One region of the Lichenihabitans sp. Uapishka_5 genome, then DNA from elsewhere that is predicted to be linked to it. Evidence: predicted binding sites of a transcription regulator. Region 1 holds the regulator's gene; the other holds the start of a gene.
What was found. The regulator PhoB, encoded in region 1, activates phosphate uptake and scavenging genes when phosphate is short. The targets are predictions, from matches to a motif close to TGTCATNNANCTGTCAT.
Positions count from the first base shown of each region.

Region 2: the regulator PhoB is predicted to act here: its motif matches at 1,589-1,605, upstream of P7D22_RS13485 (OprO/OprP family phosphate-selective porin).

Region 1 covers NZ_JARPVX010000001.1:171,934-175,170, forward strand. Annotated here, with positions in the region: gene P7D22_RS00735 (PAS domain-containing protein) at 56-739, shown strand; gene P7D22_RS00740 (PilZ domain-containing protein) at 736-1,341, shown strand; gene phoB (phosphate regulon transcriptional regulator PhoB) at 1,375-2,118, opposite strand; gene phoU (phosphate signaling complex protein PhoU) at 2,139-2,837, opposite strand; gene pstB (phosphate ABC transporter ATP-binding protein PstB) at 2,849-3,237, opposite strand, start outside.
Region 2 covers NZ_JARPVX010000036.1:12,132-15,368, forward strand. Annotated here, with positions in the region: gene P7D22_RS13485 (OprO/OprP family phosphate-selective porin) at 1-1,372, opposite strand, end outside; gene P7D22_RS13490 (adenine deaminase) at 1,706-3,237, shown strand, end outside.

The DNA.
Region 1 (3,237 bases):
TGTGGCGTCCTGTTTCGGAACAATGGCGCGCCGCATCCACACAGGGGCGCAAGTCATGAAGCTGGCAACCTCGCAAGCGGTGTTCGAATATTGGCATTCCTTGTGCCGGGGACGCGTCGCGCCCGACAGGCACGACCTCGACCCCGCAGCCATGCGGGGCATGCTGGCCCATACCTTCATGCTCGAGGTGCACGGCCCGGCGTCGGAGCGACGCTTCACGATCCGCCTCAGCGGCACGCGATTGGATGCGCTGTTCCGGCGCGAGATGAAGGGTGCCGATTTCGACGATCTCTGGTCGGACGACGCGGCGCCGGAGATGCGCACGCTCCTCGACGGCGTTCTGGACGACACCCAGCCGATGTTGTTCGGCGTGTCCGGTGCTCCCGCGGGTGATACCGTCACGGCCTTTGAATTGTTGGTACTTCCGCTACGGCATCACGGCCGCACCCAGGCGCGGCTGCTGTGCAGCCTCGTGCCGGCCGGCACGCCGAGCTGGATCGGCTTGCTGCCGCTGGCGCCGCTGAGCCTCGCAGGATGGCGCGCCCTAGACGCACGTGCCGAGAGCGCCGCCATGCAGCACGCCGCACCGATGCGGTTTACCGGGGGCATACGACGGGCCCACCTCGTGGTTTACGAAGGCGGACGCAACGGTGACGTAACGGCAGCGCCCAAGCAAGTCCGCGTTAAGACCGGTATGCCAAGGTCATCCGAACCGCCCCTCTCGACGCGTCGTTCATGACCCCGCAGCGCAAGCTCGATCACAGACCGGAAGAACGCCGCCGCCATCAACGCGTCGGCGTCGTGCTGCTCGGCCGCTACATGCTGGCCGACCGTCAGGAATACCCTTGTCAATCGATCGACATGTCGCCCGGCGGCCTGGCCCTGGTGGCGCCGGTGCTGGGAGAGGTCGGCGAGCGCGTTGTCTGCTACCTGGAGCAGATCGGCCGTGTCGAAGGCACGGTCGCGCGCCAGTTTTCGCACGGTTTCGCGCTCGGGTTCAGCGTGCCGTTGATCAAGCGAGAGAAATGGGCCGATCAGCTGACTTGGCTGGCCAACCGGCAGGCGCTCGGCTTGCCGGAAGATCGCCGTCACGGGCGTATCGTTCCGAAACACCTCCGCACCACCCTGCGCATGGACGACGGCACCGAGATGGCAGTGCGGCTGCTCGACATCTCGATTTCGGGCGCCGCCATCATCGCGGACCAGCGGCCGCCCCTCGGCAGCATCGTCATGCTGGGTTCGACGCCGGGACGTGTGGTGCGCGCCTTCGGGAATGGCGTCGGTATTCAGTTCACGGTGCCGCTGCCGGCAGATCAGTTCGGGGAAGACCTCATCCTCTAAAGGGAGCGCCGCCTCACAGGCCGGAGCAAGGCCTCAGCCCTTGCCGAAGGTTTCGTCAAAGGCGTAACCGGCGCCCCGCACGGTTCGGATCGGATCGCGCTCACGACCGCGCGACAGCGCCTTGCGCAGCCGCCCGACATGCACATCGACGGTGCGCTCGTCGATCTCGGCCGACAATCCCCACACGCCGTCGAGCAATTGCGCCCGGGAGAAAACGCGACCGGGGCGCTCCATCAGGTAATCCAGCAGCCGGAACTCGGTGGGCCCGAGGGCGATGTCGCGGTGGCCGCGGCGCACCCGGTGGGTTTCGCGGTCGAGATCGAGGTCGCCGGCGGTCAACCGGTTGGCGAGGCGCTCGGGCCGCGAGCGCCGCAACAGCGAGCGCACCCGCGCCATCAGTTCCGGCACCGAAAACGGCTTGACGACATAATCGTCCGCCCCGACCGACAGCCCCCGGACGCGCTCGCCTTCCTCGCCCCTGGCGGTCAGCATGATGACCGGCAGGGTGCGGGTTGCCTCGCGGGCGCGCAGGCGCCGGCAGATCTCGAGGCCCGACACGCCGGGCAGCATCCAGTCGAGGATCACCAGGTCGGGCGCCATCTCGGTCAGGCGCAGTTCCGCGTCATCGCCGCGCTCGACCCGCTCGACCGAGAAGCCTTCCGCTTCGAGATTGTAGGCCAGCAGCGTCCCAAGGGCCTGCTCGTCCTCGACGACGAGGATATGGGGTGCCGCTCCCGCCACGGGGACGCGGTCGGCGGTCGATCGCAGCGTGTTCATCGGGCGGCGCTCCGAAGCCGTCAGCCGGACAAGGGCGCGAGACGGCCCTTCGGCCGGTCGATCGGCAGAGCCTCGCCGGTCACGAGATAGACCACCGTTTCGGCAATGTTGGTGGCATGATCGCCGACGCGCTCGATGTTCTTCGAGCAGAACAACAGGTGGGTGCAGAACGAGATGTTGCGCGGGTCTTCCATCATGAAGGTCAGCAGGTCGCGGAACACCGAATCCTCGAGAGAGTCGAGTTCGCCGTCGCGCGACCACACCGATTGCGCACGCTCGACGTCGCGCTGCGCGTAAGCGTCGAGAACATCCTTCAGCTGATGGGCCGCGATCTCGCTCATGTGGCGCAACCCGACGGCGGCGCGCGCGACGCGCGGTTCGGTGGCGACGCTCATGGTGCGCTTGGCAATGTTCTTGGCCAGATCACCGATGCGCTCGAGGTCGCCCGACACCCGGATGGCGGCCACGATCTCGCGCAGGTCGACGGCCATCGGCTGCCGGCGTGCGATGGTCAGGATCGCGGCCTCTTCGATCTCGCGCTGCAGCGTGTCGAGGCGCGGATCGATCCCGATCACCCGGTTGGCGAGCTCGGTGTCGAGCGCCGACAAGGCATCCATGGCGTCGGACAGCATGTGCTCGGCAATGCCGCCCATCTCGGCGATCTTGCGGCCGAGACCCTCGAGTTCCTGGTCGTAGGCGGAAACGATATGTTCGGACATGGCGGAGCCCTTCAGCCGAAACGGCCGGTAATATAGGCCTGGGTCTGCTTGACGGCCGGGCTGGTGAAGATCTTGCGGGTGTCGTCGAATTCGATCAGCTCGCCGAGATACATGAAGGCGGTCTTGTCGGACACGCGCGCGGCCTGCTGCATGTTGTGGGTCACGATCGCAAGCGTGAAGCGGCTTTTCAGCTCGTCGATCAATTCCTCGATTTTGGCGGTCGAGATCGGGTCGAGCGCCGAGCAGGGCTCGTCGAGCAGGATCACGTCGGGTTGCAGCGCGATGGTGCGGGCGATGCAAAGGCGCTGCTGCTGGCCGCCCGACAGGCCGAGGCCGCTCGTGTGCAGCTTGTCTTTCACCTCCGGCCAGAGGGCCGAACCCTTCAGCGCCTGCTCGACGC
Region 2 (3,237 bases), on a different contig from region 1:
TGAAGTCCTGCTCGGAACCGCCGGTCACGCGGCTCGCCGCGACGCGGTTGGCGTTGTTCAGGTCGAGCGCGCTGTAGCGCAGGCCGAGTTCGAAGACGCCGATGCCACCGTTCGACACGCGCTGGGCGTCTTCCACCTGGACGCCCTGCAGCACCGCCGCTTCCGAGCCGTAGGGCTGCGACACGCGATACGGACGCCCGGCGCCGTTGATGACCCAACCGCCTTCCACGTAGCCACCCTGGAAGGAGCGGTCGCTCGATCCGTTGGTGCTGGTCACGTTCACGAAGGTGTATTCGCCCTGCAGGCGGACGTTGGCGAACTGGTAGAGCGCTTCGCCGTTGACCCGTTCGATCGCATCGGCATTGCGCAACGTGCCGGTGTTGACCAGCGCGCGCTCGAGGTAATCCTCCGGGCGGCTGTTGAACGACGCGGTGGCGAGCTGGTCGAGCGACCGGTACGAGCCCGCGACACCGAAGTGCAGCAACTGCGTTTTTTCGAGGATGGGGGCGTAGGTGGCGCGCGCCGTGCCGGCGAAGCCGTTGTCGGTCAGCGTGTTGTTGGCGTTGCCGGCGTAAACGCCGCCGGTGGCCGTCCACTTGTCGCCGTAGGTCGAAACCGCGCCACCGAAGTTACGGCCCGGAACCAGGCCGTCCATCACGGAGCGTTCGGTGAACAGCGTGTTGTTGTCGGAGATCAGCTGGTTGAGGCTGAATGGCTCCTTGAAGTTACCGATGGTGTAGATGACGTTGGTGTTCGGCGCGTGATACGACACCACCGCGTCCTGGATCGGCTGGGTGGCATTGGCGAAGTCGTATTGCAGGGCGACGGCAACGCCATTGCTCAGCGTCAGATAGGCTTCGAAGAAGGCGCGACGCGAATCGATGCCATCGGCGCCGACCAGCGGCGTCGTCGCGGTGCTGCGGAGGCGAGGCGAGGTGCTGGCCGCCGAGAATTCTTCCTGGTAGCGACCGCCGATACGGAACTGCACGTCCTTGTTGTCGGTGGCGTAGCTGATGCCCTTGGTGTCGACCGACAGGCCGGCGCCGGGGAGCTTGGTGAAATAGGGCGGAACAAACGGGAAGATGCCTGCCGTCGGGGCCGTGGCATTGGCGTTGGTCACCTGCCCCGAGGAAGATTCCGGCGCCCGCGCCGGATGAGTCTCACGGCGGGTGGACACATGCCGGGGCGCCCGGGCTGCCTGCGGCGCAAGAACCGAAGCCGTTTGTGCGAAAGCCTGCGGCGCGGCGCACAGGGTGGCGGCGGCAACCAGCGTCGATGTCGCGACGCCGGAGATCAAGCGGGAAACAAGACGAACCGAACCGGTGGCGCGGACTGCCTGTGCGGCGTTGTTGTTGGGTTGCACCCTATGCATGTCTCGCTCCAGGCATGCCCCGAACATTCTGCTGAGGCTCTTCATGTCTGACGAAAAACGGATAGCTGAGACACCTGTCACATTACAGGCCGTTTAGCGTCAGTCCCTTGGGTGGATTGCCACTGCTGCAAAAATACCACTATCTATAGGCAGCGGCTGCGCCACACGGGCTCACAACACTTGGCGAGCCAAATCTAAGCCTAATAAACGCGCTCTATGACGCGCGTTTGACACCGCCGTGCCGCCCTGTCGGGCATGTCGCCCCGATTTGACGAGCGGAGCTTGCGTCAGCCAGACTTCGCCAACTCCCTCGCCTGGAAAGACCCACGACGCATGGCTCAACCCACACGTTTCAGCGTGCCGCCCCTGGCCAGCGTGACCCGCAGGCTCGCCGATGTGGCGGCGGGCCGAGCCAGCCCGGACCTCGTCATCACGGGGGCACGGGTGCTGTCGAGCTATACCGAGCGCCTGCTGCCGGATCGGGAAGTATGGATCGCGTCGGGCCGTGTCGCAGCCCTGAAGCCCGCCGGCAGCCACCGCGCCGGCCGGGGCGACGCTCCCGTCTACGACGTCGGGGGCGGCATCCTGGCCCCGGGCCTCGTCGATCCGCACCTGCACATCGAGTCGAGCATGGTGACGGCCTGCGCTTATGCGGAGGCGGCGCTGCTGAACGGCACCACGACCATCTTCTGCGACAGCCATGAAATCGGCAACGTGATGGATGTGGCAGGCGTCGAGGCCATGCTGGAAGACGCCCGCATGGCGCCGCTGTCGATCTTTCTCACCGTCCCCTCGACCGTACCGGCCACCTCGCCCCTGCTCGAAACCGCGGGCGGCGACCTGACGGCCGACAAGATCGCGGCCCTGTTCGATCGCTGGCCCGAGGCCGTCGCGCTGGGCGAAAAGATGGATTACGTGCCGGTCACGATGGGCGACGAGCGCAGCCACGCCATCATCGCGGCGGCCTTGTCGCGCGGCCGGCCCGTGTCGGGCCACATCTACGGACGCGACTTCGTGGCCGCCTATGCGGCAAGCGGCATCACCGACACCCACGAGGCGATCGACCGCGACATCGCCGACGACCTGCTCGATGCCGGCGTCTGGATCTTTCTGCGGGGCGGGCCGCCCACCACGCCCTGGCACAGCCTGCCCGAGGCCATCAAGGCCGTGACGGAGCTCGGCGCCTCGACCAAGCGGATCGCGCTTTGCACCGACGACCGGGACGCCGACGACCTGCTGCAGTTCGGCCTCGACTGGGTGGCGCGCGAAGCCATGCGGGCCGGCCTGTCGCCGGAGCGCGCCTGGAGCCTCGGCTCGCTGCATGGCGCCACGCGGTTCGGCATGGACAACGAGGTGGGTGGTCTCGGCGGCGGTCGCCGCGCCGATCTGGTGTTGCTCGACGACAACTGGAAACCGCAGAGCACCTGGTATGGCGGCGCGCTTGTGGTGGAGCGTCGGCGCGTCACGCCTCTGCTCGATGCGGCCCTCGAACAACGCTACCGCTATCCCGCGGCCGCCTATACGACGGTGACGCTGCCGGAGCACGTGGCGCTGACGCCCGCCCTGCCGCAACACGCCTGCACGGCCAATCTCATCCGCACCGCCCTGCCGGGGATCACGCTCGCGCACGAGCGGCTGGCACTCGAGCCCGGCTCCGACTGGCCTACCCTGCTGGCCGCGCACGACCTCTGTTTCGTCAGCGTGGTGGAGCGGCACGGCCGCGCCGGGGGCGCCGTGGCGCATGGGCTGTTGCAGGGCTTCGGATTGCGCGACGGCGCGGTGGCGAGCTCTGTCGGCCACGACAGTCACAACATCATCGTGGCAGGTTCGAGCGAGGCCGACATGCAGGTGGCGCTCGCCGCCGT